DNA from 2 places in the Halomonas sp. AOP25-F1-15 genome. Region 1 is predicted to be linked to the other one. Evidence: predicted binding sites of a transcription regulator. Region 1 holds the regulator's gene; the other holds the start of a gene.
What was found. The regulator PhoB, encoded in region 1, activates phosphate uptake and scavenging genes when phosphate is short. The targets are predictions, from matches to a motif close to TGTCATANNNNTGTCANA.
Positions count from the first base shown of each region.

Region 2: the regulator PhoB is predicted to act here: its motif matches at 1,371-1,388, upstream of ACT3TF_RS07160 (PhoX family protein).

Region 1 is NZ_JBQSXV010000006.1:127,758-134,896, reverse strand. It holds gene ACT3TF_RS12860 (hypothetical protein) at 1-180, opposite strand, end outside; gene ACT3TF_RS12855 (hypothetical protein) at 786-1,097, opposite strand; gene phoR (phosphate regulon sensor histidine kinase PhoR) at 1,404-2,690, opposite strand; gene phoB (phosphate regulon transcriptional regulator PhoB) at 2,693-3,382, opposite strand; gene ubiA (4-hydroxybenzoate octaprenyltransferase) at 3,494-4,384, opposite strand; gene ACT3TF_RS12835 (chorismate--pyruvate lyase family protein) at 4,420-4,959, opposite strand; gene ACT3TF_RS12830 (NAD(P)/FAD-dependent oxidoreductase) at 5,106-6,320, shown strand; gene ACT3TF_RS12825 (HU family DNA-binding protein) at 6,431-6,703, shown strand; gene ACT3TF_RS12820 (hypothetical protein) at 6,703-7,059, shown strand.
Region 2 is NZ_JBQSXV010000003.1:270,132-277,270, forward strand. It holds gene ACT3TF_RS07150 (TonB-dependent receptor domain-containing protein) at 1-907, opposite strand, end outside; gene hemP (hemin uptake protein HemP) at 1,016-1,207, opposite strand; gene ACT3TF_RS07160 (PhoX family protein) at 1,452-3,587, shown strand; gene ACT3TF_RS07165 (LysE/ArgO family amino acid transporter) at 3,632-4,258, opposite strand; gene ACT3TF_RS07170 (LysR family transcriptional regulator ArgP) at 4,356-5,243, shown strand; gene ACT3TF_RS07175 (FadR/GntR family transcriptional regulator) at 5,315-6,073, opposite strand; gene ACT3TF_RS07180 (asparaginase) at 6,290-7,139, shown strand, end outside.

The sequences.
Region 1 (7,139 bases):
GTCGGATGGGCTAACGTCAGCCTGGCCTACTGTGCGCTCTGACTGGGCCTGAATGGGCTCAATATCAACTGCGCGATCTTGATTCGCATTAATTGAAAAATTTGCAAATGCAAAGGGGCTAGCCAATAACGTTAGTGAAATACCCACTAAAGCTGCTTTTTTAACAAAAATATTTAACATTTTGACACTCCTGAAACTGTTTATACCGCTGGCGTGGAAGAAGAAGCGCCTTCATGGCAAACTTTTTAACTTAATCATCTTCCTTACCCTTAGTAAGCATAAAGAATGCCACAACTAATATAGATTATAAAAAACACTATTAATCAATAGTATATAACACATACATTGCGCACAATAATATGACGCAAAAACAACAACCACGCTAAATAACTGTGCACAAATGTCACATGCGCAAGTTTGTATGTGCCTTTTTGACACACTGCTAGAAAAAAGCAGCGTTGCTGAGTTGAAAAAATATAGGGATGATCGATATCACTAAAGAGGCGCGCAGTCAGTTAACCATATTTAACGAGCAACATTGAAAAAAGCTAAGGGCAGTAAAAAAACAGCAGACAGCAAAAAATTAAGCCCCACCTGAGGTGAGGCTTAATGTCTAGCTTGCAGATAGGTAATGCTAACGCTAGCTTCCATTCCTTGTGCGGGACTCCAACCGTGGATGTTACCCTCACTAACGTTTTGATTTCCTATTGATTCATCCTTGAATCTAAAAACATCCCTATAGCAGAGTCTTTACAGGCTCTCAGTACTATCTTTCAGTGCGGTCATTACATACCGCTATTTTCTTCAGGCAACTCTTCTGTGCTATCAAAATTAGCATCATCTGAATTACTAGTAGAGTTTGGATCCATATCGCTGGCGTCATCACCAACATCATGCGTTAAATCGTGCTGATTTTGCTCACTGGCGGTATCCGTGTGAGTACCCTGCGGATCCATCGCCTCGTCATCCGCAGTAATATCTTGGTTCTGATCAATAGATGTACTTTGCTCAGATTCTGCGAACGCTAGCGGGCTAGCCATCAAGCCAAACGTTAAACCTAGAATGCCAGCTTTCTTGAGTAATTCCTTGGACATCATATTCCACCTCCGATCGCTGTTTAAACCGCTTAACTAAGAAAGAAAGGCTAAGTTCAGCCAGCAATTCCTGCGGTCATCTCTCTTACTTGCTTATATTCGCTGCAGCAGACATGCCAAAATCTAATATAATAAAATAAAAACAATAATTATCAAAAACTTATAAAAAATAAGATTACGAAATAAATCTTAATTAGCGATAAAGCGCACCCAAATAGTGTGTAAAAATGACACATGAGTAAAGTTTTACCAATCTTACATGCCAATATTGCACACTTCTACAAATATTGTGCAGCAGGCATTTTAGGGCTAGCTAAGGCGCGAAGCGGAGAATGTACAGCGGAATAAAGCACCCTTACCCGGGTGAGATTCAATCAATAGCTGAGCATCATGGCGTAGCAGCACGTGTTTGACAATTGCCAAGCCCAAACCAGTACCGCCCGTCGTCGTGCTACGCCCTTTATCAACGCGGTAGAAGCGTTCGGTCAGCCGAGGGATGTGCACAGGATCAATTCCCTCGCCGTTGTCCTCAACGTCAATACAGGCTCCGCCAGCTTGGTTATCTTTCCAGCGCAACGTGATGTGGCTCCCTGGCGGCGTGTAGCGAACAGCGTTAAACGCGAGATTAGAAATCGCGCTGCGCATTTCCTGCTCGCTTCCTAGCAGACGTGCCTTGCTGTCAAGCGCAATAGTGATGGTATGCCGCTGATCCGATAGCGCTAGCGCATCCTCACGAACACTCTGTAGCAAAGGGCCCAGCGACAACGGCTGATGATCCTTACCACTTTGGTCAATTTCTAACCGGGACAGCAGCAATAGGTCATTGACCAGGTTCTGCATTCGCTGCGTCTGCTCCTGCATTTGCTGAATACCTTTACCTAAGCGCGGAGGTAGCTGCTCGGCAAGATCGCCATAGGTTTCTAAATAGCCAGAAAGCACGGTCAGAGGGGTACGTAGCTCGTGGGATACATTGGCCACAAAATCACGGCGCATCTGCTCCAGACGATGCAGACGCGTGATATCTCGCGCCATCACTAGCCGCTCATCGTCGCCGTACAGGGTAATTTGGTACTGCAGAATGCATCGCTCATCAATGGGCGATGTTAGCGTTAGCGGTTCACTATAGTGGCGGGCGTTGAAGTAGCTTATAAAGCCCGGATCGCGGAGTAAATTGGTAATGTGCTGGCCACGGTCGTGGGCCGTCTGCAGCCCAAGCATCGTGGTTGCAGCGCTGTTCCACCACTCTAAATCTCCGTGGCGGTCAAGCATAACGACGCTATCGCGCATCGCCTCTGACGACTCTTGAATACGCGCCAAAGTGGCACGCAGCCGACTTTGTGTAATGCGCTGGCTTTTTTGATAGCGATATAAGCGATCAAACAGTTCGCCCCATATCCCCTGGGCAGCAGGTGGTTCATCATGGGGTTGCAGGGTTAGCCATCGATACAGCGCGCGCAGCTGCCGCAAGTGATAAAACAGATACACTGCCAGTCCAGAAGCCAGCCCCAGCCCCGCTGCATCCAATAGCCAGCCAATGCTTGTCCCCAGCGTGGCTAGCCAGGCCAGTTGCCACAGTTCACGGCTCCATAGGCGCACATTTATACCCGTGAAGAGAAACGGTAACCGGTGCCCCGAACCGTTTGAATCAGATTTTGATGGGTTTCGCCTAGCGCTTTACGCAACCGGCGAATATGTACATCTACCGTGCGCTCTTCAACGTACACGTTGCCACCCCACACTTGATCAAGCAGCTGGCTACGCGTGTAAGCGCGCTCCTGGTGCGTCATAAAGAACTGCAGCAGACGATATTCCGTTGGGCCTATCTCAAGCGCCTTACCATCGGAGCTGACGCGATGACTCACCGGATCAAGCAGCAGTCCATTAACCTCTACGGGATCTTCAACACCACGCGGCGTTGCACGACGCAAAACGGCTTTAAGCCGTGCCACCAACTCGCGAGGCGAAAAAGGCTTGGTAATATAGTCATCAGCACCGGCTTCAAGCCCCTGAATCTTATTATCTTCTTCGCCTTTAGCGGTCAGCATAATAATGGGAATCTCAGCAGTGGCTTCTTCGCGCTTTAAGCGCCTAGCAAGCTCGATACCGCTGGTGCCAGGCATCATCCAATCAAGCAGCAGTAAATCAGGCTGGTGGTCGACGATCAAAGCATGAGCATCCTGAGCGTTATCCGCTTCGAGCACGCGATAGTCAGCCATTTCCAGCGCTACCGCAATCATCTCGCGGATCGGCGCCTCATCATCGACAATCAAAACGGTCTTGGCAGTCATACCAGAGCCTCAAGGGGTGCAAAGAGAGCTAATTCAATGAAAAATAGCTCAATGACATATCGATGACGATAACACCATGACTTGATGACAGTTACATGACAGCGGCGATTATTAGCCCGCCACAGGCCACCAACTTAGCGCAATACCCGCGAAAATAAACAAACCTGACCAAAAATTATTGAGGAACGCCTGAAAGCACGCATCTCGGGCACGGTGAAAAATTAACCGCTGCTGATGCAGAAAAGTGGCCGCCATTCCCGCGAGTCCTAACCAGAAAAAACCGCCTAGACCCACTCGCCACCCTACCCATGCTAATAGCAGCAACGTCACCACTTGTAATAAAGCAATAATGACGCGGTCCGCATTACCAAACAGCACGGCTGTCGATTTAATACCGATTTTTAAATCATCGTCGCGGTCCACCATGGCGTACTGGGTATCGTACGCCACGGTCCAAACCACATTAGCAAAAAACAATAGCCAAGCCTCCAGCGGGACATAGCCCAGCACAGCGCCAAACGCCATGGGGATCGCCCAAGCAAAGGCGGCGCCCAGCACGACCTGAGGAAGGTTGGTATAGCGCTTCATAAACGGATAAATAATCGCTAGCAGCACGCCACCCAGCGAGAGCATCACCGTGAACCAATTGGTCAGCAGCACCAAAATGAAGGATATCGCGATCAATGCGATAAACAGCAGCTGGGCCTCGGTTTCGCTAATACGACCGGTGGCTAGAGGACGATTTTTAGTGCGCTTTACATGCCCATCAAAATGACGGTCGGCATAGTCATTCACCACGCAGCCTGCGGCACGCATGGCGTAAACGCCGGCAACAAAAATAAGCAGCACATTGCGCCCCGGCACGCCCTGCGCGGCAATCCATAGCGCCCAAAGAGCGGGCCACATTAATAGCCACGTGCCTATGGGCCGATCCAAGCGCATCAGCTGTAAAAAGTCTGCCACGCGAGCCAATCCCTTCGGCCGCAACAGTGAACGATCCATGCTTACCTCACGAAAAAGAAAACGCAGCTGCTAGCCTAGCGCGAAGGCAGATCAAGGTCATCCGCCATTGCCCGCAAAAAGTACTCTTGTACCAATAACGACAGGCCGCCATGCGTAAATACGGAGCGTCGGCCCCAGCTACAATTCTGCTCGACCCCATGTAGGCTAGCAAAAGGCGGGCGTTGTGTTGTCGCCTCTAATGGCCCTCGCACTAAGTCTGGCTGGCGAAATAACCAGCTGCCTAACGAACGCTCGCCCAAACGATCTAAACGCTGGCCTTTTAGCTGTGTCAACGGCGCTACTGAGCGCGCGACCACCCACGGCGTTTCATCTAAACACAGCGCTACTTCACGCAGCCATGCATAGCGTTTAGGGCCAATCCCCAGCGCCTGGGCTTCATCGGGCAGCGGCCATCCCACACCTTGGCGCAGTAAACGCACCCGAAAAGGCTTGCCACCGCCTGCGGCTGTTAAACGAGCGGTTAACGAATCGGTGGAGGCTACCCACTGCCACCATGGAGAGCTCATCGCGGGGCGCGCCGCATGGACGGGGCGCCAGCGTGGAAAGAGATACATTTGCCGGCCAGCGGGTGATGTCACCGAGTTCTCCAGGGCAATAACGGGAGCAGCTAGTGTAACATGACGCTCTAACAGGCTTTGGTTTCAGCAGCTTTTTCAATAACTCTTTCAATAACTCTTTTAACGACCTTTTGGATGTCTGCATGCCCGCATCATATACACAGATAATGTCAACGACACCGCTATCTTCTCGCGCTGCGCTGGTGATTATTGGCACGGGGATGGCAGGCATAGGTCTTGCTCGTGCACTGCGACGGCAGGGCGACACACGCTCTATCACGCTGATCAGCGCTGACAGCGGCGACGATTACAGCAAACCCCTGCTTTCTACCGGCTTTAGTAAAGGGTTAGCGCCCGAGAAATTAGCTCAGCGAAGCGCCGCAGAGCTTGGCGAAGAGCTAAACGCCCGAGTAGTTACCCACACCCATGTCAACGCACTGGATGTGGATAACCATGCGGTGCTTTTAGGCAATGCGCCAGGGCAAGAGCGGCTGAGCTATGAAACATTGGTGTTAGCGACCGGAGCGGCACCTCGAATGCCTTTTAGCAGCGAGCCTAGCGTTGCTTCACGCTGTTTTACGGTCAACGATTTGGACGACTATCGCCGCTTTCATCAGGCGTTAAGTCACGGACATTCACGGGTAGCCATTGTGGGGGCCGGGCTAGTCGGCTGTGAGTTCGCTAACGACCTTCACGCCGGCGGCCACCCAGTGTCCATCATTGCCCCCGAAGGTAATCTGCTTGCGCGTCTGTTACCGCCGCCATTAGGTCACGCCTTAGGCGATGCGTTCAGCGACGCGGGTATCCGACTTTATTTAGGCCGCACAATTGAATCGATAGCGCTCAGCCACGCCAATGATATTGCGCTCCACTTGGATAACGGCTCCATACTAAGCACCGACATCATTTTGATGGCCACGGGCCTTGCCCCGCGCACAGCACTTGCCGAAGCAGCAGGGTTAACGGTGTCATCTAGCGGCATTGTGGTAGATCGCCACCTGCGCGCATCGCACCCCAATATTTATGCGTTAGGCGATGCAGCCTGCGTCGACGGGGTGAATGCCATGTACGTACAGCCGCTGCAAGCAAGCGCCAAAGCCCTTGCGGCCACCCTGGCCGGCACCCCCACCCGCGTGAGCTTTGGCGCGTGGCCGGTAGTGGTTAAAACCCCGTTATTACCCGTGGTTGCCTACCCGGCTCCATCTCCTCCTGAGCGCTGGAGAATTGAAGGCGAAGGCGGCGATATCAGTGCCTTGGCGGAAGATAAAGACGGGCATTTGATTGGTTTTGCGTTGACAGGCGGCTGCGTGAGAAGGAAAGTGGAGCTTTCCAGAGCAGCACCTGCGCTGCTAGGCTGATTTTCGCCGCGTTCACGACTAAGCTAGATTAAGCTAACCTAGTCATGGTGACGCACCCAATAACATACCTTCGTTTTATACGTTCGATTTTTATCAAAGGGAGATTCCTTATGCGCAAACCTGAACTCGCTGCTGCTATCGCTGAGAGTGCCGACCTGTCTAAAGACAAAGCTGGCCAAGTACTGAATGTCATTCTGGATGAAATCACCAACAGCGTCGCCAAAGGTGAAGATGTTGCTCTGATTGGTTTTGGCACCTTTACAGTTCGCCAACGCGCTGCGCGTACCGGCAAGAATCCACAAACCGGTGCACCGCTGCAAATTGCAGCCAGCAAAAATGTCGCCTTTAAGCCTGGTAAAGCACTGAAGGACGCCGTTTCCTAATGAAGCTCAAGCTGACGCTGTGGCTACTGGGCTTAATGCTCAAACGAGCCCTGCGCCGCAAGCCGCGCTTTCGTGAGCAGCTAGAGCGCATGCGCGGCTTGGACTGGGGAATAGCCACCGAAGATCTAAGTATTGCCCGCCACTACCGGATGACGCCGAAAAGCATCCATACCGGTAAAGGGCTACCCGTAGACTTAGATCTTGAGCTACGCTTCCGCGATCAAACTACCGCCTTGAAAGTACTCAAAAAGCCAACACAGCAGGCCTTTCTCGACGGCATGATGAGTGGAAACGTCCGCTTAGTCGGCGACTCTGCTGATATGAACAAGCTGCAGAAACTGCTCAAGTATCTGTAGTAAGGCACTATCGGCTTAGAGCCAATCAAGCGGCATTGGGTAACGGTTCTGGCTAAACGCGTTTAGCCAAAAACAGCGCA
Region 2 (7,139 bases), on a different contig from region 1:
TATCCTGCTGGCTAAAGGTTAGCCGCGAGGTGATCTCGGTCGCGGCGCCAGGCTGCCAGCGATGGCCAAGCTGCACGTTATTGCTCTCAACATCGCGGTCACGCAGTGGGCTGCTGGCATCTGTTGAAAGCTGCTGAGGGTTGGCAGGCTGGGTTGCGCGCTCGTCGTAATGCTGCCAACTGATAAATACCCGCTGGTCGTCGTTTGGCTCCCAACCGCCTTTTAACAGTAGGCTGTTGAGGGTGGCGTCTTCCTCTGCTTGATCGCCACCGGCGCGCCGAATATCGCCAGACTCACTGCGGCCGACTGAAAATAAGCCATCCACCTTGCCGTTGGCGGTATCGCGGCGGCCAAAGGCCGTTAGGCTGCCGCGTAATTCATCGCTAGCGGTGGCGCCACCAACGGAAAGGCGTACGCCGCTATCTTCGCCAGGTGCCAGCAGGTCATCGGCATCAACGCTCGTAAAGCTGACCACACCCCCCATCGCATTGCTGCCGTATAAGCTGGAGAGGGCGCCGCGAGCTACCTGTACTTCCTGAATTAAGCCAGGGTCGAGGAAAAAGTTGCCGACATGGCCCGTCGAAATATCCTGCCGCACGCCGTCTAAACGTATCAGCACGCCTGAGCGACCAAAACCACGCATACTCAACGTCTGACCGTTGCGGCGTCCCTGGCCAGCGACATGCAGACCCGGCTGGCGGCTAAGGATGTCTTCCACTCGGCTAGCCGTTGCTAGCACCGCATCATTGCGGTTAATGATGTCGATAATCAGCGGTGCCCGAGAGAGGTCCGTCGGCGCGCGAGTGCCCGTCACCGTTACCGGATTAAGTTCAGCATCGTCTGCAAAAGCGGCGAGTAGAGGGAAAAAAGTGAGGCAAAGGCCGCTGAACGCGCATGTGTATTTCATGAGCCGGATAGTTCCAACAAAGAGAGGTGGAAGACATCGCTGGCTGAGTGCAGTTAGGCTGCAATATGGCTGGCTGTTGCTGTATTAGTTTTTAAAATTAGGGTGTGCTTATGCGTTAAGGATTAACTTGCCACTTTTGGTGCGACGCAAGATATAGCGTCTTTGTTCATGATGAATAATCAGCTGACCAGCGCTGCCCAGCAGCTCTTTACTATCCACTTCACGCGCCGCTATAGGCGCCACTACTGGCGCCACTACTGGCGCATGGCGTTGCTCAGCGCCCTTGTCGGGAAACTGCATGCGATAATGACTCCTGTGCTAATGATAACTATTAGCGTTAATTTAACAGAGTTGAGAATGCTACTCAATAGGCTTTGGAAGGTAAACGCTTGTCATCATGCGATTAATGGCAGCAACTGTGCCAAAAGGTGTCTTTAATTTACCTATATACAGGCATGCAGACCGTCATCGCGCTGTCATTTTGCTCAGTTAAAGTCTCTTGAAATTCAATCGTTAGCTTAAAACGATACGAGGGAGACCCAACATGAGTAAAGAGATCGAAGATCATCGTCTGCTTAACCCAAGCCGCAATGAACCGTTCGCAGCGGTATTGGCAAAACATGTATCTCGGCGCGATGTGATGCGTGGCGGCTTAAGCATGGCGGCGGCCTCAATGCTTAGTTTTGGTGGCGCCGCTCAGGCGCTTGCCTCAAACGGTGCGCACAAAACACCGCTGACGCTGGCCTTCGAAGCCGTACACGGTTCACGGACTGACGCGATAGTGGTGCCAGAAGGCTATGTGGCACAGGTGCTAGTACCTTGGGGTACGCCGCTAAACGACGGCGATACCTGGCAGGCTGACCAGCCGATGACGCCTGAGCGTCAGGCTGTGAGTGTGGGCATGCACCATGACGGCATGGCAGGGTTTGCGCTGGATGCCGATAACGCCTCGCGTCGATTTGTACTGGCGCTTAACAATGAGTATATCGATCAAGAAGCGCTGTGGGCACCTCAGGGTGGTCCGACTAATGCAAAAAGCGGTAAGCGGCCCGCCGATGAGTCACGCACCGAGATCAATGCCCATGGCGTCACCATGGTTGAGGTTGAAAAAGATGCCAACGGCCACTGGGCACATGTGCCGGGCTCGTCTTATAACCGCCGCTTTACCAGCGCAACAGTGATGGAAATCGCAGGCCCTGTTGCCGGTAGCGACTACGTCAAAACGCAGTTTTCACCGTCGGGCATGCAGACCCGAGGCACCAACAATAACTGTGGCAACGGTGTTACTCCCTGGGGTACCTATATTGCCTGCGAAGAGAACTGGCCGGATATTTTCGTTAACCGTGGTGAACGCTTCCAGGACGATGCGCGCATCGGTATTCCTACCGATAAAAGCCGCTATGGCTGGGATACCTCGGCAGGCGATGCCTCTGAGGACAACGATGAGTTTGGCCGTTTCGATATTACTCCACGAGGTGAACACGCGGCTGACGACTATCGCAACGAGGCGCGCTCGTTTGGCTATCAGGTAGAAGTGGACCCGTATAGCGATGCGCTCGCCGTTAAGCGCACGGCACTGGGTCGTTTTCGCCATGAAGGCTGCTGGCTGGGCAAGCTGGAAGCCGGTCAGCCGGTGGTTTACTACTCTGGCCATGATTCGCGCAATGAGTATGTCTATAAATACGTTTCTGATGCCCTCTGGAATCCCGCTGATGCCAACCGCCCCGGCGAAGAATACGACCGCTTGGCTATCGGTAGTCGATATATGGATAACGGCACGCTGTATGTGGCCCGTTTCCATGCCGATGGCAGTGGTGAGTGGCTAGCGCTGACGCCTGATGCGACAACGCAGGATGGCCGCACGCTAGCCGTGGCGCTGGGCTTGGCAGACGACGACCACGCAGGAATTATCATTAATACCTGTGATGCGGCGGATTTTATGGGCGCAACACCAATGGACCGGCCAGAATGGGCGGCTGTCGACCCTACATCAGGCGAGGTATACCTCACGCTGACCAATAATACTCAGCGTACCGCCGAAGAAACCACGCCGACGTTTACCAATACCGGTGACGACATTGAGCAGTTAGGCGTTGGTTATGGCACAGCGCCCACCAATGCGTCCAACCCGCGTGCCAATAACGAAGCGGGGCATATTATCCGCTGGCGCGAAAGCCGTTTGCCGAACGCCTTCACCTGGGAAGTGTTTGTGTTTGGTGCCGCGGCAAGCGATGTGGATAACCACTCTGGCCTGAGCGAAATGAACCAGTTCGCGAGCCCCGATGGGTTGTGGTTCGACGAACGTGGTGACGGCCAGGGGATTCTTTGGATTCAAACCGATAATGGCTATGGCGGGTTAACGGAATATACAAACGATCAATTGCTTGCGGTAGTACCTAACGGGCTGGGCGATATTCAAGGCACCGGCCCGGTAATTAACAATAGCAATCAGCAGCAGCTAAAGCGTTTCGCGGTAGGGCCTAATGGCAGTGAAGTCACCGGTATCTTTGCCACGCCGGATAAAACCGCGCTGTTTATCAATATTCAGCACCCCGGCAACTGGCCCGCTGACGGCGGCGCGCTGGTTCAAGACGCCACCATTGCCGCCAGCGGCCAAGTGCGCCCACGAGCTGCGACGGTGGTCATTCAGAAACGCGATGGTGGTCCGGTGGGGGTGTAACCTCAGCCCTGTAGCGCACAGCGTCGAACTACTCGGCGATAGCCCTAAAGCCCATCGACAAGCAGCTGAAAGGCAATGGTCGCCATCATAATGGCTACGCCAATATCGATCAGTCGCCAAGTTAACGGCCTTGATAGCCAGGGCGCTAGCCAGGAAGCTCCCAGGGCTAGCGCGCTAAACCATAGCGCCGAGCCGCTAGCTGCGCCCAGCGCGTAGGCGCTCGGAACTGGCTGCTGGGCACCTAGCGAGCCAATCAGCACGACCGTGTCGAGATAAACATGCGGATTGAGCAGGGTCACGGCCAGTGTCGCCAGCATCACCGCGTGGAAAGAACGCGCCTGCGTGCCGTTTGCCTCAAGCGTAACGGGGCGCCAAGCGCGGCGCAGTGCTTGGCTTGCGTACCAAAGCAGAAAAGCAATGCCTCCCCAGCGCGCAATGCCGAGCAGTAGCGGGCTTTGCATCAATATGCCTGCCAATCCGAATACGCCCGCGGCTACCAGCACCGCGTCGCAAACCATGCATACCAACGCTACGGCTAAATGATATTCACGGCGTAGGCTTTGTGAGAGCACAAACGCATTCTGAGCACCAATCGCCATAATTAGCCCGATAGCGACCAGCAGGCCGTTGATATAACTTTGCCCCATACCCTGCCACACACCCTGCCACATAGCGGCCTACTTAATGTTGATGAAATTGTTGGTAAGTGTGCTGCCGCTGCGTGTATAAGGAAAACGAATATTACTGATATACCATTAGGAAAATGAATTGCTTGATTACAAATTATTGGCGGCGTTAGCGGCCGTCGTCGAGCAGGGTGGTTTTGAGCGGGGAGCACAAGCGCTGGGGCTGTCGCAGTCGGCTATCTCTCAGCGTATCAAGCTGCTTGAAGCACGTATTGGCCAGCCTGTGCTGATTCGAGCGACGCCGCCCGCGCCGACCGATGTTGGCCGTCGATTGCTCAATCATGTGCAGCAGGTGCGCTTGCTTGAACGCGACCTTCAAGACCAAGTGCCAATGCTCGATGACGCCATGCCGGAGCGTCTACGTCTAGCGATCAATGCTGACAGTTTGGCGACGTGGTGGGCGGCGGCGGTTGGCGATTTTTGCGCCCATCAAAACGTACTGCTGGAGTTGATAGTCGAAGATCAGGAAGTGGGATTAAAGCGCATGCGCGCTGGCGAAGTAGCGGGCTGCGTATGCGCCGCCGAGCGCCCGGTGGCGGGAGCGAATAGCGAAGTGCTGGGCGTTATGCCCTATCTTGCCGTGGCAAGCCCAGCCTTCATCGCGCGGTATTTCGCAGGTGGCGTTAGGGCGCAGGTTTTACCCCAGGCGCCCGCTATCGTATTTGGTGCAGATGACTTACTGCAGCATCGCTATTTAGCAACGTTTGGCGTAACGGGCAGCTTTGCCTATCATCTGTGTCCCTCTTCTGAGGGCTTTGTACGTTTGCTTGAAAGCGGGTTTGGCTGGGGAATGGTGTCTGAGCTGCAAGTGCGCAATGAACTGGCGCAAGGCAAGCTAGTGGAGCTGATCCCAGGACGCTCCATCGACGTGCCGCTTTACTGGCACTACTGGCGTAATGGCGGGCGCCTATTAGCCGGTTTGACGCAGCACCTTCGCCGTACAGCGTTAAAAGCGTTGGTGCCGCTTTAGCTATTTTAGCAAAATGTCGAGAAGGGCTTTATGCGGTCAGTTAAAGTGTTAATGATAATTTATAGTTAATTTTAAGCTGAGGGAGTGCTCAATCCGCTGTCGCCTTCATAGGTAAGGTTGGTTTCCCAGCTGTCGCTACTAACGGCAATCGCCGCATGAATGCCCGCGCTATCGCCTGCTTTGAAAGCTTTATAAATCGCTTTGTGATCTTTTAAAGCGGTTTCAGGTAGCGACCGCATTGAGGTTTCCAGCGCGGCTTCTATCAGTTGCAGTAAGGTCTCCCCGACGCGGATGGTCATGGGGTTATGGGTGCTGTGCAGAATGGCGCGATGGAAGGCGATATCGTGCTGAGACGTTTGTGCCCCTACCCGGATCGCTTCTTCCATGGCGTCGATACTCTGCTGAATGCGCTGATGATCCTGTGCCGTTGCTTCGCCCATTGCTTGAAGGGTATACGCAGGTTCAAACATGTTACGAAATTCCAGCACGTCCCTCGTCATACCGCGCGCTAAAATCATCCCAAAGGCCATAGGATCCACCAGCGGCTTGCCTGGCTCGCGGCGAATCATAGTGCCCTGACCACGTTTGACTTCCACAATGCCGATGGCTTGCAGCATTTTTATGGCTTCGCGCACGCTTGATTTGCCAATGCCCAGGCTGTGGGTCAATTCAGTTTCTGAAGGTAAATAGTCACCCGGCTTTAGGTCGCCGCGTATCAAGGCACTTTTGATGCGCTCGAGTAGTTGCAGCGCGACTGAGCTGCGCTCCATCGAATCTCCAAAAGAAGTCGTGTTCGTGGGGGTAGTCTCGGGCTGGCGTTTAAAACTCATGTGGGCCTCACGTGGCTCATCGGTATTTATTACATGCTAATAAAGCGTAAGCCTAGCGGCTTAATACGCTTGATTGCATATATTTAAAAGAAATATGCATATTTTTTATTGTTTTATGTACGCTGCTTGCATAAAGCTCGTTAGTAGGTCTAGCATGATATCAGACATCTGATGTCTGGTGTCCGAATCGATTAGACATTAAATGCGAGAACCTGCATGACCAAAAAACACATCGTGGTGTTGACGACGGGCGGCACCATAGCCAGTAAGCCTGGCGAATCAGGGCGTAGCCAGTCAGGCGCATTAAACGGTGAGCAATTGCTGGATCGGGTAGTGCTACCGCAGGGGGTCGAAGCCACGGTAGAAGTTATTTCGATCCTGCAAAAACCCAGTAACGCCATCACCCTCGCTGATCTCGCTGAGTTGTATCTTCAAGGGAGAAAAGCGCTGGCACGCCCGGATGTGGACGGGCTGGTGATCACTCATGGTACCGATACCTTAGAAGAAACCGCTTACTTTCTGTCACTCACGCTGCCGGCTGATAAACCTTGTGTCATTACTGGTTCGCAGCGAGCACCTCACCAGCTAGGCACCGACGCGTTTAAAAATATCTGCGATGCCATTGTGGCGGCGACAAGCCCACAGCTGCGTCAGCATGGCTGTGTGGTGGTTTTTAACGAGTCGTTATTCACTGCACGCTATGCCCGAAAAATGAGCAGCTTCCAACTGCACGGTTTTAATGCGCCCGGCGCCGGGCCGTTGGGATATATCGATGGGCAGCGCGTAAAGCTTTATCACGCAGCCGCGGCGGTGGCGAACCCGATCGAAGGATGGGACTTTCCGCTACCAAGAGTTGATCTACTGCCAGCCTATTTGGATGCCTCACCAGACGTATTGAAAGTCTGTGTCGAGAGTGGAGCAAAGGCGATAGTAATTGATGGCTTAGGGCGTGGCCATGTGCCGCCTAGCTGGATGAACGCAATAAGGGAACTGGTTAGCGCGGGTGTGCCCGTAGCGGTTGTGAGCAGTTGTGCTCAAGGGCCGGTGAACACCAGCTATGAATTTA